Regions from separate parts of the Micromonospora sp. D93 genome, predicted to be linked through region 1. Evidence: predicted binding sites of a transcription regulator. Region 1 holds the regulator's gene; each other region holds the start of a gene.
What was found. Region 1 encodes HrcA, which represses chaperone genes, less so after heat shock. Its sites were predicted from a motif close to GGTTNGCACNCTCNNNNNGAGNGTGCNAACC; they were not measured.
Positions count from the first base shown of each region.

Region 1 (5,265 bases):
TCGTCCCGTGGCGCGTTCCGCGGCGAGCCGGAACAGCCGGCGTACGGCGCCAGCAAGGCGGGACTGAACGCGCTGGGCCAGTCCCTCGCCGTGGCGCTCGCGCCGTACGGCATCACTGTCGCCACAGTCGCGCCGGGCTTCGTGGCGACCGACATGACCACCGAGCACCTGCGCGGCGAGCGGGGCGCGGCCATCCGGGCGCAGAGCCCGTTCGACCGGGTGGGCCAACCGGAGGAGATCGCCGCCGCCGTGCACTGGCTGGCCTCACCGCAGGCCGAGTGGGCCTCCGGCACGATCGTCGACCTCAACGGCGCCTCCTACCTGCGCAGCTGAAGCCGACTCCGACAAGACCTTGGAAAGAAGGCGCCCCTGGAGGGGCCGTTTCCTTCCAAGATCTCGATGAGGATGCGCGGCGTGGGGCTACCAGCGGTTGAGGCGGGTAGCTAGCACGCTGAGGGCCGCCACCCCGGCGGTGGAGGTGCGCAGCACGGCCGGCCCGAGGCGTACGGGTCGCCCGCCGGCCTCGGCGAAGGCGGTCAGCTCGGCCGGGGCGATGCCACCCTCCGGGCCGACCACCAGAACGATCTCACCGGCGGAGGGCAGCTCGGCGGTGGTGAGCCGTTCTTCGGCCTCCTCGTGCAGCACGAACCCGGCGGCGGCACCGGCGATCCGGCGGGCCACAGTGGCTGTGGACTCGTCCGGCGCACCGGCCACCACCGGCAGCCACGGCCGGCGGGCCTGCTTGGCCGCCTCCCGGGCGGTGGCCACCCACTTCTCCCGGGCGCGTACGCCCCGGTCGCCGCGCCACTGCGCCACCGAACGTGAGGCCGCCCAGGGCACGATCTCGTCCACCCCGACCTCGGTCATCGCCTGCACGGCCAGCTCGCCCCGGTCGCCCTTGGCGATGCCCTGCACCACCGCGATCCGGGGGACCGGCGCGTCCGCGTACCCCCGGGAGGTGATGGTGACCTCCAGGGTGCCCCGGCCGACGGCCCTGACCACGGCGGTGGCCGTGCCACCCCGCCCGTCGGCGAGCAGCAACTCCTCGCCGACGCGCAGCCGCTGCACGGTGGCGGCGTGGTGCCCCTCCGGGCCGTCCAGGGTCAGCGCGTCGCCGGTGGGCAGCGCCTCGACCAGGAACAGCGGTGCGGACACCTCAGGCGTGCCCGTTGAACGCGTCGCGCATCCGGGAGAAGAAGCCGCCCTGCTTGGACAGCTCGGCGACCTCCTCACCACGGGTCTTGGCGAAGTCGCGCAGCATCTTCTCCTGGTCCGGGTCGAGCTTGGTGGGAGTCCGCACGTCCAGGTGCACGTAGAGGTCGCCTCGGCCGGTGCCGCGCAGGTGCGGCACGCCCCGGGCGCGCAGTCGTAGCGTGCTGGCCGGCTGGGTGCCGGCCTTGACGTCGACGGTCTCCTCGCTGTCCAGCGTCTTGATGGTCAGCCGGGTGCCCAGCGCCGCCGCCGTCATCGGCACGGTGACCCGGCAGTGCAGGTCGTCGCCCTTGCGGGAGTACACGTCGTGCGGGCGCTCGTGGATCTCCACGTAGAGGTCACCGGCGGTGCCGCCACCGGGGCCCACCTCGCCCTGCTGGGCCAGCCGGATCCGCATGCCGTCCTCGACGCCGGCCGGGATCTTGACGGTCAGCGAGCGGCGGGTACGAACCCGACCGTCGCCGGCGCAGGTGGGGCAGGGGTGCGGGATGGTGGTGCCGTAGCCCTGGCACACGGTGCACGGCCGGGCGGAGACCACCTGGCCGAGGAAGGTGCGCTGCACTGACTGCACCTCGCCCCGGCCGCCGCACGCCTCGCAGGTCGCCAGGTGCGTGCCGGCGGCCGTGCCGGCGCCCGAGCAGGTGGTGCAGAGCACCGCGGTGTCCACGGTGATCGGGGCCTCGACGCCGAACGCCGTCTCGTGCAGGTCGAGTTCGAGTCGCAGGATCGCGTCGGCGCCCGGGCGGGTACGCGGCCGTGGGCCACGGGCGCCACCTCCCGCACCGCCGAAGAACGCGTCCATGATGTCCTGGAAACCGACGAACGGACCGGCGCCTCCGGGGCCGCCCGGACCTCCGGCGCCGCCGCCACCAGGGGCGAGCGGGTCGCCACCCAGGTCGACGATCTGCCGCTTCCGGTCGTCCGAGAGGACCTCGTACGCGGCGTTGATGTCCTTGAACTTCTCCTGAGCCTCCGGGTCCGGATTGACGTCCGGGTGGAACTGGCGCGCCAGCTTGCGGTAGGCGCGCTTGATCTCGTCATCGGAGGCTTCCCGGCTCACACCGAGAATGCCGTAGTAGTCCCTGGCCACTGCGTTCCGTGTCCTCATGTTCGTCTCGCGTTGCGCCGGTCGGCGGCCGCAGCCGGCCGCATCGGCCCTGACCAATCAGTTCTGGGCCAGCAACTCGCCCACGTAGCGTGCCACGGCGCGCACCGTGGCGATATTGCCGGGGTAGTCCATCCGGGTGGGCCCCAGCACCCCCAGGCCGCCGACGATCGTGGCACCCGGGCCGTACCCGGTGCTGACCACCGAGGCGGCGCGCAGGTTGTCGAACTCGTTCTCGTCGCCGATCAGCACCCGGGTCGTGCTCGGCTCGGTCTCACCGATGAGCTTGAGCAGCACGACCTCCTCCTCCAGTGCCTCGAGGATCGGCCGCAGGGAGCCCTGGAAGTCGAGCAGGCCGCCCCGGGTGAGGTTGGCGGTGCCGGCGAGCGCGATCCGTTCCTCGTGCCGCTCGACAAGTGTCTCCAGCAGGACGGTGGCGAGCGTGGTCATGGTCGGGCGCAGCCCGGTCGGCGCTTCCTCGACCAGCGCCTGCACCAACGGCGGCGTCTCGGACAGCCGGGCGTTGGCGAGCTTCTCGTTGATCAGCCGGCGCAGGTCCATGACGTCGTCGGCGGGCACCGGGCCGGGCAGCTCCACGAGCCGCTGCTCCACCCGCCCGGTGTCGGCGATCATGACGAGCATCAGCCGGGTCGTGGAGATCGGCACCAGCTCCAGGTGACGCACCGAGGAACGGGCCAGGCTCGGGTACTGCACGACGGCGACCTGGCGGGTCAGCTGGGCGAGCAGCCGCACCGTGCGGTGCACCACGTCGTCGAGGTCGACGGCACCGACCAGGAAGCGCTCGATGGCCCGGCGCTCGGCCGGGCTGAGCGGCTTGACCCGGGACAACCGGTCGACGAAGAGGCGGTAGCCGCGGTCGGTGGGCACCCGGCCGGCACTTGTGTGCGGCTGCCGGATGTAGCCCTCCTCCTCCAGCACGGCCATGTCGTTGCGGACCGTGGCCGGGGAGACCCCGAGCTGGTGCCGCTCGACCAGCGCCTTGCTGCCGACCGGCTCCTGGGTGGAGACGTAGTCTTCGACGATGGCGCGGAGCACTGCGAGTTTCCGGTCGTCGAGACCCATCCTCCGCACCTCCTGTCGCACGTCGGCCGCCGGGCCCGTGGGCCGGCCGGGCCGTCCTGGCACTCGACTGTAACGAGTGCCAGTCTACGTCGGCAGGCCCGCCGACGCGATGATCAACGACCACCTGTCGGTGCGGCCCACGCCACCCCGTTGGGCTGATCGGCCCGCACGGCGGGGCGGTGTCGCTCTGGTGCGGCGTTGCCACCGGCCCTTACCGTGACATCCATGACTGAACCTCCTCGCCCTCCCGGGTCGGGCGACCCCGGCAACTACCCGCCGGAGCCCACCTCCCCAGGCCCGTTCCCGTCGTCCGAGCCGCCCACCGCACCACTGTCCGGGGCACCCGGCCCGGCCGGCTATCCCCCGGCCGGTGGCTATCCGCCGCCCACCGGTGACCAACCGCCGTCAGGCGGCTACCCTCCGGCAGGCGGCTATCCGCCGCCCGGGGGCTATCCCCCACCCGGCGGTTACCCGGCCGGTGGGGCCTACGGCGGCCCCGGTGGCGGCTACTCCAACAACGAGGACAAGACCTGGTCGCTCGTCGCGCACTTCGGCGGCGCCCTCGGCGCACTGGTCAGCTTCGGTCCGCTGGGCTTCGTCGCCCCGCTCATCGCCTACCTGACCCGCGGCCAGCAGTCGCCGACCGTCCGGGCACAGGCCCTCGCCGCCCTGAACTTCCAGATCCTCTGGTCGGTCATCGCGTTCGTGCTGCTCTTCGTGAGCTGGTGCCTGCTCTTCCTGCCCAGCATCGCCGTCGTGGTGATCCAGATCCTGTTCGGGATCATCGCCGGCGTGAAGGCCAACGAGGGCACCCCGTACCGCTACCCGATGACTGCCAACTTCATCAAGTGAACCGGGCCGGCCGCTCCCCCGGCCGGTCTGGAACACCGCTGCCCCCGGTCCGGGGGCAGCGGGCCACTCAGGGCAGCAGGTCGCGGACGACCGCGTCGGCGAGCAACCGCCCGCGCAGGGTGAGCACCGCCCGGCCGGCGGCGTACTCGTCGGCGGCCAGCAGCCCGTCGGCCAGCGCCCGCTCGGCGCCGGCCCGGCCGGTGGCGTCGAGCACCGCCAGCGGGAGGCCGCTGGCCAGCCGCAGCCGGAGCATCACGTCCTCCATGTGCGCCTCGTCGACAGTGAGCACCTCCCGGGCCAGACCGGGAGACGCGCCGGCGGCCAACCGCTGGGCGTACGCCGAGGGGTGTTTCACGTTCCACCAGCGCACCCCACCGACGTGGCTGTGCGCCCCCGGCCCCAGCCCCCACCAGTCCGCGCCGGTCCAGTAGAGCAGGTTGTGCCGGCAGCGGGCCTCCTCGGTACTGGCCCAGTTGGAGACCTCGTACCAGGAGAGACCGGCCGCGTCGAGCGCGGCCTCCGCGGCCAGGTAGCGGTCCGCGGCCACGTCGTCACTGGGGTACGCCAGCTCGCCGCGCCGCATCCGGGCCGCGAGCCGGGTGCCGTCCTCGACGATCAGGGCGTACGCGCTGACGTGGTCCACCCCGGCGGCGACGACCTGCTCCAGCGAGGCGGCGAAGTCCTCGGCCCGCTCCCCCGGGGTGCCGTAGATCAGGTCCAGGTTGACGTGCTCGAACCCGGCGTCGCGCGCCTCCAGGGCGGCGGCGGTGGCCCGGCCGGCGCTGTGTTTGCGATCCAGGATCGCCAACACCCCCGGGGAGGCGGACTGCATGCCCAGCGAGATCCGGGTGTAGCCGGCGGCCCGCAGCAGCTTCAACGATTCCGGAGTGACCGACTCGGGGTTGGCCTCGGTGGTCACCTCGGCGTCGGCGGCCAGCCCCCAGGTGCGGTCGATGCCGTCGAGGATGCGGGCCAGGTCGTCGGCGGGGAGCAGGGTGGGCGTGCCGCCGCCG
Region 1 covers NZ_JAGPXW010000032.1:66,792-72,056, reverse strand. The annotation lists gene KBX71_RS27925 (SDR family NAD(P)-dependent oxidoreductase) at 1-333, shown strand, start outside; gene KBX71_RS27920 (16S rRNA (uracil(1498)-N(3))-methyltransferase) at 421-1,155, opposite strand; gene dnaJ (molecular chaperone DnaJ) at 1,157-2,302, opposite strand; gene hrcA (heat-inducible transcriptional repressor HrcA) at 2,378-3,400, opposite strand; gene KBX71_RS27905 (DUF4870 domain-containing protein) at 3,626-4,252, shown strand; gene hemW (radical SAM family heme chaperone HemW) at 4,320-5,265, opposite strand, start outside.

Region 2 (5,265 bases), on a different contig from region 1:
CCGGCGAACCCTGTCGACGGCATAACCGGGGCAAACAGGACATAGATCTATTCGCCCGCACCGGTCATCGACGCCGCCTACCGTTTTTGGTAGAGGAGGCAGCCATGACCACGGATGACAACCAGACCGAGGACGGCCCGCCGATCACCTGGAAACCGGTCGGCGAACTCCCGGGCCAACTGCCGTTCGACCGACTCGACTACGGCGACGCCGAACAACTCGCCGAGATGACCACCGACGGTGAGTCGTCGGTGGCCGAGGAGCCGCAGGAGATGGTGGACGCGCCGATCCAACTGCTTCCGCCGTACAACCGGGCGCACAAGCGGCGCAACCAGCGGCCACTGCCGACCTGACGACGAACGGGGCGGACCGCGTCAGCGGCCCGCCCCGTTCGGTGTGTCGGAACTGGACTCAGAAGTCCATGTCCCCGCCACCCGGGCCAGCCGGGGCAGCCGGGGTCTTCTCCGGCTTGTCCGCGACAACAGCCTCGGTGGTGAGGAAGAGCGCCGCGATGGAAGCGGCGTTCTGCAGCGCCGAGCGCGTCACCTTGGCCGGGTCGATGATGCCCGCGGCCAGCAGGTCGACGTACTCGCCGTTGGCGGCGTTCAGACCGTGACCCGCTTCGAGGTTACGGACCTTCTCCACCACGACGCCGCCCTCAAGGCCGGCGTTGACGGCGATCTGCCGCAGCGGGGCGTCCAGCGCGACCTTGACGATGTTCGCACCGGTCGCCTCGTCGCCGACCAGGTCGAGCTTGTCGAAGGCGGTCTTGCCGGCCTGCACCAGCGCGACGCCACCACCCGGGACGATGCCCTCTTCGACGGCGGCCTTCGCGTTGCGAACGGCGTCCTCGATGCGGTGCTTGCGCTCCTTGAGCTCGACCTCGGTGGCCGCGCCGACCTTGATCACCGCAACGCCGCCGGCCAGCTTGGCCAGCCGCTCCTGCAGCTTCTCCCGGTCGTAGTCGGAGTCGCTCTTGTCGATCTCGGCCCGGATCTGGTTGACCCGGCCCTGGATCTGCTCGGCGTCACCGGCACCGTCGACGATGGTGGTCTCGTCCTTGGTCACCACGACCTTGCGGGCGCGGCCCAGCATGTCGATGCTGGCGGCGTCGAGCTTGAGGCCGACCTCCTCGCTGATGACCTGGCCACCGGCGAGGATGGCGATGTCGGTCAGCATGGCCTTGCGGCGGTCACCGAAGCCCGGCGCCTTGACGGCGACCGACTTGAAGGTGCCACGGACCTTGTTGACCACCAGGGTGGCGAGGGCCTCGCCCTCCAGGTCCTCGGCGATGATCAGCAGCGGCTTGCCCGACTGCATGACCTTCTCCAGGATCGGGAGCAGGTCCTTCACCGACGCGATCTTGCTGTTGGCGATCAGGATGTACGGGTCGTCGAAGACGGCCTCCATACGCTCCGGGTCGGTCATGAAGTAGGCCGAGATGTAGCCCTTGTCGAAGCGCATACCCTCGGTGAGCTCCAGCTCAAGCCCGAAGGTGTTGCTCTCCTCGACGGTGATGACGCCTTCCTTGCCGACCTTGTCCATCGCCTCGGCGATGATCTCGCCGACGGTGCTGTCGCCAGCGGAGATGGAGGCGGTGGAGGCGATCTGCTCCTTGGTCTCAACGTCCTTGGCGAGCTTGGACAGCTCCTCCGAGACGCTCAGGACCGCGGCCTCGATGCCCCGCTTCAGGGCCATCGGGTTGGCGCCGGCGGCCACGTTGCGCAGGCCCTCGCGAACCAGGGCCTGGGCCAGGACGGTCGCCGTCGTCGTGCCGTCACCGGCAACGTCGTCGGTCTTCTTGGCGACCTCCTTGACCAGCTCAGCGCCGATCTTCTCGTACGGGTCCTCGAGCTCGATCTCCTTGGCGATGCTCACACCATCGTTGGTGATGGTGGGGGCACCCCACTTCTTCTCGAGCACGACGTTGCGGCCCTTGGGGCCGAGGGTCACCTTTACGGCGTCGGCGAGTTGGTTCATGCCCCGCTCGAGGCCGCGGCGCGCCTCTTCGTCGAACGCGATCATCTTGGCCATACGGCGTTGTCCTCCTGGACACTCACGGGCCACCCGAGATGTGTGCCCCGGATGGGCCGCCTGGTGTACGCACCTTGGGACGTCGCCACCTGGCGACGACGACGTCCTTCGGCCGGGCCGGATAGCCCGCGACGACCGGCCATGTGTCGCCCCGGCGTCTCCACGCCGGTGCAACCTGGCCCCACCGTCCCGACCATTGGCACTCACGGTATGCGAGTGCCAATGACTTGTTTAGCACTCTCCCCTGCCGAGTGCAAGCACGATGCCGCCGCTCAGCCGAGTTCCGCGGCCAGTCCGGCAGTGTTCACCGGCGCCTCATGGGCGCGCTGCTCCGCGTACGTCACCAGCAGACCGACCATCTGGGCGAGGTGGGCAGGCAGGGCCAGCACGGCGGTGATGCCGATCACCACCACCACTCCGGCGGCGGTACCCGCCGAGGCGAACGGGTCCGTTCCGAACGGCGAGGTGCCCAGCCCCTCCAGAACACCGGGGATCAGGGTGCCGACGAAAACCGCCAGGACCACCAGGGCCACCCGACCGAGCAGCAGGCCGAGGCGGTCGTGGAACATCCGGAAGGACCGACCGATCGGATTGTGGCGTTCGAAGAGGTAGACCGGGCCGGCCATGCTCAGCGCGAAGCCCAGGTAGATGCCCGGCAGCACGCAGAAGCAGAAACCGACGCCGATCAGCAGGCTGACCAGCAGCGTCCAGCCCCACAGCCCGAGTGCCCGCCGCAGGCCGTAGCGCAGCGCCGACTCGAGGCTGGCCGGCTGACCGGCCGCCTGTTGGGTGATCACCCAGGTGCCGGCACCCCACCCGACGGCCTGCACCAACCCGACCAACAGGCTGCCGCCAATCAACACGACCAGGAGGCTCAGCAGATCGGCGGCGAAATTGTCCGGCAGCACCGGGCTCGCGCTCGATCCGGCCTGCGGGGCCCAGTTCGCCGACGGGTCAAGCCCGAGGGAGAGCACCGAGAGCACCGCCGCCGGCAGCACCTGGGTGAGCAGCATGATCGGCACCAACTGCCGCCAGCCTCGGCGCAGCGCTCCCGCGCACCTGTTGAACCAACCGCCGAGGCCCGCGCCGGGCGGCGTGACCAGGGCGTCGTTCGGGTCGAACCCGTAACCCGGCGGGTACCAGCCGACCGGCGGCCCCGGATACCACGGCTGTCCGCCGTAGGGACCCGACCCGGGCGGGTAGCCCCCGGTGGGCGGGTACGCCCAGCCCTGCGGCGGCGGGGCCGCACCCCAGGCCCCCTGCGCGGGATCCCAGCCGGGCGGCGGGCCGGCGTGGCCGGAGGGTGGGCCGGCCGGGGGCATGCCCGGCCCCCAGCCGGGCGGCGGGCCGGAGGGGCCGGGGCCGCCTGCGGGCGAGGACGGGTCGGAGGGGTCCGGCTCCCCCGACCCGGAGGAAGGAGTGGACGGGGGCGGCTGGTCGGTCATGAACGCTCCTCGGCATCGGCTGGAACGGTTCACGATCTTCCCGGGTGCACGCCCCTACCGCAGCCCCGACTCACAGGGCCGATCGGCCAGGAAGATCAGCCGATGACGCGCACGTGCTCCGCCTGCGGGCCCTTCTGGCCCTGGGCGATCTCGAACTCCACCCGCTGACCGTCGTCCAACGCCTTGTAACCGTCCATCTCGATCGCGGAGAAGTGGACGAACACGTCCTGACCGCCGTCGACGGCGATGAAGCCGTAGCCCTTCTCGGCGTTGAACCACTTCACGGAGCCCTGTGCCACGGTGCACTTCCCTCACTCTGCGCGGCGTGCCTGACCAGGCGCGCGGCACGGCCGCGCGCCCCCGGACCACCGACTCAGCGATCGATGACCGCCATTGAAGTGGTGACCGAAATCGCACGCTACACGAGGAGTGACGGCCGCGCACGGCCACAAATCGGACACACGTCGGGGGCACCCAATTGTGTCCATTCCCTGTGGTAGGCATGCGGACATGACCACCGAACTGGGCTCGCCGGCCCTGCGGCTCGCCGAGATCCGCCGGGTCCGGCCGGAGGACGCCGCCCGGATGCGGGCGCTGCGCCTGGAGATGCTGGCCGACGCGCCGTTGGCATTCCTGGAGACCCTGGCGGACGCGGCGGCCCGACCACACAACGAGTTCGCCGCCCGGGTCGCGTACACCTCGGCCGGTTCCACAAACGCGCAGTTCATCGCGGACCCGGGCGGCCGGCTCGTCGGGCACGCCGGTGGCACGACCGCCCCGAACGAACCCGGGCTGACCGTGATCTACGCCGTGTACGTCACGCCCACCTGGCGCGGCAGTGGCCTGGTCCGCGAGCTGATCGACGGGGTGGCCGCCTGGTCGCGAGCCTGCGGCCGACCGGAGCTGCTGCTGGAGGTGGTGGTCGGCAACGACAGCGCCTACCGCGCCTACCAGCGCCTGGGCTTCGAGGACACCGGCGTACGGGTCCCCCACCCCACCATCCCAGCCCTGAACGAGCTACAGATGCGCAGAACCGCCTAGAACCGTGCCCCACGGAGGGTTTCCGGGGCAGCCCGACCCGCGCAGGGATCAAGCCTGACCGCCCGGAGCGGGTCGGGCTGCCCCGGAAACCCACAACCGCAACCAAAGATCAGACGTGCCGCCGAGACTGCACAATCCGGAACCGGTTAGCCACATAAGCCCCATCGGTCAACGCCGAGTTCGCCGCCGCGTTGGCCCCACTGCCGTGGAAGTCGGAGAACGCCGCCGACTGGTTGACGAAGACACCGCCGGTGAGGTTGCAGGACAGGTGCACCCCGACCTCGACCGCGACCGCCTCGGTCGCGTCCAGCACCGCCTCGTCGGTCGAGTAGACCCCGGCGGTGAGCGCGCCCTTCTCGCCGACCGTCTGGCGCAGCAGCTCCAGACTGTGCGTGGTGGAGTCGGTAGCGATGGCGAACGAGATCGGCCCGAACCACTCCCGGCCGTACGTGTCCGCGTCGTCCGCGGTCAGCTTCACGATCGTCGGGGTACGCACCACCGCGTCGGCGTACGACGGGTGGGCCACTGCCCGCGACTCCAGCACCGGCTCGCCGACCTTGGTCACCTCGGCCAGCCGTTCCAGCACCCCGTCGTTGACGATGGCGCCGGTCAGCTCCACACCTCGGGCCGGGTCGGCGGTGAGCTTGCCGACGGCGGCGGCGATCCCGCCGGCCACCTCGTCGAAGCTCTTGTGCCCCTGGTCGGTCTCGATGCCCCCGGCGGGGATGAGGATGTTCTGCGAGGT
Region 2 covers NZ_JAGPXW010000006.1:118,058-123,322, forward strand. The annotation lists gene KBX71_RS09795 (GNAT family N-acetyltransferase) at 1-25, shown strand, start outside; gene KBX71_RS09800 (hypothetical protein) at 105-353, shown strand; gene groL (chaperonin GroEL) at 412-2,034, opposite strand; gene KBX71_RS09810 (hypothetical protein) at 2,307-3,479, opposite strand; gene KBX71_RS09815 (cold-shock protein) at 3,575-3,778, opposite strand; gene KBX71_RS09820 (GNAT family N-acetyltransferase) at 3,990-4,520, shown strand; gene paaN (phenylacetic acid degradation protein PaaN) at 4,630-5,265, opposite strand, start outside.
Region 2: groL (chaperonin GroEL) is a predicted target of HrcA. The motif match lies at 2,229-2,259, and genes of this name have one in related genera.

Region 3 (5,265 bases), on a different contig from region 1:
CGTTGATCTTGTTCTTCTTCAGGATCGAGATGGCGGCGTTGCCGAGAGTGTCGTTGGCTGCCAGCACGCCGTCGATCTTGCCCTTGGTCGCGGTGAGCTGCTGCTCGAAGATGGTCGCGGCGGTGGGGCCGTCCCAGCCCGGCACGGCGTCGTCCGGGCCCTTTGTGTATTCGTTGGAGTCGAACTTCGGCTTGAGCACCGAGTCGTAGCCGGCCTTGAACAGGGTGGCGTTGTTGTCGGTGGGGGAGCCGTTCAGGTACGCCACGACGGGGTTCTTGGCGCCCTTCTCGGTCAGGCACTTGGCCAGACCCTCGCCCTGGAGCTTCCCGACGGACTCATTGTCGAAGCTGACGTAGTACTGGGCGGAGCCGCCGAGGGTGAGCCGGTCGTAGTCGATGGTGGCGACGCCCTGCGACTTGGCCTTGTCGAGCACGGCCTTGCCGGTGCCGGAGTCCAGGTTGACGATCATCAGGGCGGTGACGCCGCTGGTGATCATCTGGTCGGCGATGGTCTGGAAGGCGGTCTTGTCGTTCTGGGCGTTCTGGATGTCGTACTGGACGCCGGCGGCCTTGAACGCCTCTTCCAGGAAGCGGCGGTCCGCCGTCTCCCAGCGGGGGGAGGACTTGCTGTCCGGAAGGATCACGCCGATCTTGGGAGTCTTCTTGGAGTCGGCCGAGCCGTTGCCGGAGTCGTCGCTACAGGCTGTCAAGCCGCCGGTCGTGAGCAGGCCCACGGCGGCGATGGTGAGGATCCCCTTACGCATGTGCAGGGTCCTTTCGGAGGTGGGGGAGGTGTTGTTTTGTTGTGTCCGGCAACGTATTTCGCGTCACACCAGCTCCACAAGACCGCGCAGGTCACTAGTTTGTTGGGAGCGATAACAATTCAGCAACGCGACTGTTACTCCCTGGGTATCCCACGGAGCGTTCGACGTAACGACTGTCGTCAGTGGGGTCTGCAACGGCGCGGTACGCGCGTCGGTCAGCGCCACCAGATCCGCCGCGGCCAGTTCGAGTTGCAGACCGCGCCGACCAGCCGAGACGTAGATCGTCGGGAGGCCCAGCGCGGATTCGTCCAGCACTGTGGGCAACCGGCGACGCTAGTCGACCGGCCGGCCGATCAGCACCGTCGGTGCGCCGGCGACCCGGGTGAGCACCAGACTCGCCGCCTCGTCCCCGGCCAGCCGTAGATCCCGTCGGAGCTGCTCCGGGGTGAGCGCCGAACCCCGCTTGAGGATCTCCACCCGGCCCACCCGACGGTCGCGCAACAGCGCCCGCAGGCGCTTGAGCGAGAACGGCAACACGTCGGTGATCTCCAGACAGCGCGCGTACGGGGTGCGGACCGGCTGGTCGGCGTAGAGGTAGGCGATGCTCGGATCGCCCAGGGTGGCGTCCAGGTCGGTGGCCAGTTCGGCGACGAGGTGCGCGCGGACCACCGCCGGATCCGGGTCGTACAGGTAGCGGCGCGGCGGCCCGACCGGCGCCTCGTCGGCACCCGAGCCGGTGAGCTGGTGACGCTGGGCCTCGGAGCCCCGCTGGCGGTAGAGGGTGGCGCGGCGGGGCACCTCCGCCAGCTCGCCGCACCAGAGCGCGGCCTCGACCAGGTCACCGTCCACGCCGACCCACTCGGCCTCCGCGCCGGCCGGGATGAGCGCGTGGTCCAGGCCCGGCGCGACCTTCACCACTGTGCGCGGCACCCGCTCGGCCAGCCCGGTGACGAAGTCCCACGGCGGCGAGTAGGCGCGCGGGTCGAAGATCCGCCGCCCGGTGCCTGTCGCGCGGCGGGCCGGATCGCAGAAGACCCCGTCGACACCTGACACGTCGAACCCGGTCGCGTCGCCGCACTCGACAGTGAACAGCTCGGCCAGCCCGGCCGCCGTGGCGTTGGCGGCGGCCATCGCGGCGGTCGCCGGGTCGGCCTCCACCCCGTACACCCGGATGCCGGCACGGGCGGCGGCCAGCGCGTCGGCCCCGAGCCCGCACCCGAGGTCGGCCAGGGTGCGCACGCCGGCCGCGTGCAGCCGGGCGGCCCGACGGTCGGCGACCACCCGGCGGGTGGCCTGCTCCAGGCCAGGACGGGTGAGGAACATCCCAGCGGCGGCCACGCCGAACTTGCCGACCGCCCGGTGGCGCAGCTCGGCCTGGGTGAGTGCCGCCGCGGCCAACGTCGGCGGCACCCCGGCCGCGCGCAGCGCCGATGCGGCGGCCAGTGGGTCACCGCCGGCCAGCCCGGCCGCCGCCGTGAGCGCGGCCGACCCTTCGGGGGTACGCAGCGCCGCCAGCTGATCGAGATCCACCCGGCCATTGTCCGGGTGAACCCGGAAATCCGGGCTGGCGGGGCGCGACTCGCTGGCACTCTCCTTGACGGAGTGCTAGCCACGGAATAACCTGCGATTAGCACTCTCACCATGAGGGTGCCAGCTTCCGGGTCTCGCGACCCGGGTGCGCACGCCAGGCGGACCGGCACCCGCGACGACGGCACCGCCCGGTGGCATGAGGCAGATTGACGCTGGTCAGCCCCGCTGACCAGCAACGAAACCAGTACCCCAGGAGGGTATGCCCGTGACTACCGCGACCAAGGTTGCGATCAAGCCGCTCGAGGACCGCATCGTGGTCCAGGCGAACGAGGCTGAGACCACCACGGCGTCGGGCATCGTGATCCCCGACACCGCCAAGGAGAAGCCGCAGGAGGGCACCGTCCTCGCTGTGGGCCCGGGGCGCGTCGACGACAACGGCAACCGGGTTCCGGTTGACGTGCAGGTCGGCGACACCGTCCTCTACTCGAAGTACGGCGGCACCGAGGTCAAGTACGCCGGCGAGGAGTACCTGGTGCTCTCCGCCCGCGACGTCCTCGCGGTCATCGAGAAGTAAGCAACCGATCAGTTCCATTGCCCCGGTCCGGCTCGCCGGGCCGGGGCAATGGCGCTTCGAAGGGACATTAATGGCGAAGATCCTGAGCTTCTCGGACGACGCCCGGCACCTGCTGGAGCACGGTGTCAACGCCCTCGCGGACACGGTCAAGGTCACCCTCGGCCCGCGCGGGCGCAACGTCGTCCTGGACAAGAAATTCGGTGCGCCGACGATCACCAACGATGGTGTGACCATCGCCAAGGAGATCGAGCTCACCAACCCGTACGAGAACCTTGGCGCACAGCTGGTCAAGGAGGTGGCGACGAAGACCAACGACGTCGCCGGCGACGGGACCACCACCGCGACCGTGCTGGCCCAGGCGATGGTTCGCGAGGGTCTGCGCAACGTGACCGCCGGAACCAACCCGGCCGGCCTCAAGCGGGGCATCGACGCGGCGGCCACCAAGGTCTCCGAGGCGTTGCTCGGCCGCGCCGCCGAGGTCACCAGCAAGGAGTCGATCGCGAACGTGGCGACGATCTCCGCGCAGGACTCCACGATCGGCGATCTGATCGCCGAGGCGATGGAGCGCGTCGGCCGCGACGGTGTCATCACCGTCGAGGAAGGCTCGATGCTCACCACCGAACTGGACGTGACCGAGGGTCTCCAGTTCGACAAGGGCTTCATCTCGCCGAACTTCGTCACCGACCTGGAGGGTCAGGAGTCCGTCCTTGAGGACGCGTACATCCTGGTCACCACCCAGAAGATCTCGGCGATCGAGGAGCTGCTGCCGCTGCTGGAGAAGGTCCTGCAGAACAGCAAGCCCCTGCTGATCATCGCCGAGGACGTGGACGGCCAGGCGCTCTCCACCCTGGTGGTCAACTCGCTGCGGAAGACCCTCAAGGTCTGCGCGGTCAAGGCCCCGGGCTTCGGTGACCGGCGCAAGGCAATGCTCCAGGACATCGCGATCTCCACGGGCGCCGAGCTGGTCGCCCCGGAGCTGGGCTACAAGCTCGACCAGGTCGGCCTGGAGGTGCTCGGCACCGCCCGGCGCGTCGTGGTCGACAAGGAGAACACCACGATCGTCGACGGCGGTGGCCAGAAGGCCGACGTCACCGACCGGGTCTCCCAGATCCGCAAGGAGATCGAGGCCTCCGACTCCGACTGGGACCGGGAGAAGCTGGCCGAGCGGCTGGCGAAGCTCTCCGGTGGCATCGCCGTCATCAAGGCTGGCGCTGCGACCGAGGTCGAGATGAAGGAGCGCAAGCACCGCATCGAGGACGCCATCGCGGCGACCAAGGCTGCGGTCGAGGAGGGCACTGTGCCCGGCGGCGGCGCCGCCCTGGTGCAGATCCGCTCGGTGCTCGACGACGACCTGGGCTTCACCGGTGACGAGAAGGTCGGCGTCTCGGTCGTGCGCAAGGCGCTCGTCGAGCCGCTGCGCTGGATCGCCCAGAACGCCGGTCACGACGGCTACGTCGTGACGCAGAAGGTCGCCGACCTCGAGTGGGGCAACGGCCTCGACGCCGCCAAGGGCGAGTACGTCGACCTGGTCAAGGCCGGCATCATCGACCCGGTGAAGGTGACCCGCAACGCGGTCACCAACGCCGCCTCGATCGCCGGTCTGCTGCTCACCACGGAGAGCCTCGTGGTGGAGAAGCCGGAGCAGGCCGAGCCGGCCGGCGCCGGTGGGCACGGCCACGGTCACGGCCACCAGCACGGCCCGGGCTTCTGATCCGGTAGCGACACCCCTTCCGGGGCACACCGTCGTACGGCGGTGTGCCCCGGCTCGTTCTTGCGGGCCCGGCTCGTTCTTGCGGGCCCGTAGGTCATTACCGAACGCTGACGTTGTTGGCGACCGGGCGAGATGATCGCGCACACTGGGCCGATGAGCACCACGTCACGGCGGTACGCCGCGTTGGCCGGAATCACCGCCGCCGCCGTCGCGATCGGGATCGCCGAACCGGTCGCGGTGTTGACCGGCCCCCGGTCGGCGCCCCTGGTCGCGGTCGGCGGGGTCATCGTCGACGCCGTCCCCGAGTCGCTGAAGCAACTCGCCATCGACCTCTTCGGCACCGCCGACAAGATCGCGCTGCTGGTCGGCACGGCCCTGTTGCTGGGCGGCTTCGCCGCGCTCCTCGGCGTACTGGCGGTTCGCCGACTGACACTCGGCCTGGCCGGCATCGCCGCGTTCGGCGCCATCGGCGTGGCCGCCGCGTTGACCCGATCCGGCGCGGACCTCGCCGACGCGCTGCCGTCCCTGGTCGGCGCCGGTCTCGGCGCCCTGGTGCTCTGGCTGTTCATCGCCGGCCCGTTCGAGCTGAACCCCTGGTCCTGGTCACCACCCACTCCGCCTGCCAGCCCAGCCTCGCCTGCCGGCCCGGTGTCGCCTGCCGGCCCGGTGTCGCCCACCGGCCCAGTG
Region 3 covers NZ_JAGPXW010000027.1:102,730-107,994, forward strand. The annotation lists gene KBX71_RS25750 (sugar ABC transporter substrate-binding protein) at 1-763, opposite strand, end outside; partial or broken gene KBX71_RS34870 (Cys-tRNA(Pro) deacylase) at 962-1,096, opposite strand; gene KBX71_RS25760 (methyltransferase domain-containing protein) at 1,097-2,293, opposite strand; gene groES (co-chaperone GroES) at 2,553-2,867, shown strand; gene groL (chaperonin GroEL) at 2,938-4,578, shown strand; gene KBX71_RS25775 (molybdopterin-dependent oxidoreductase) at 4,732-5,265, shown strand, end outside.
Region 3: groES (co-chaperone GroES) is a predicted target of HrcA. The motif match lies at 2,389-2,419, and genes of this name have one in related genera.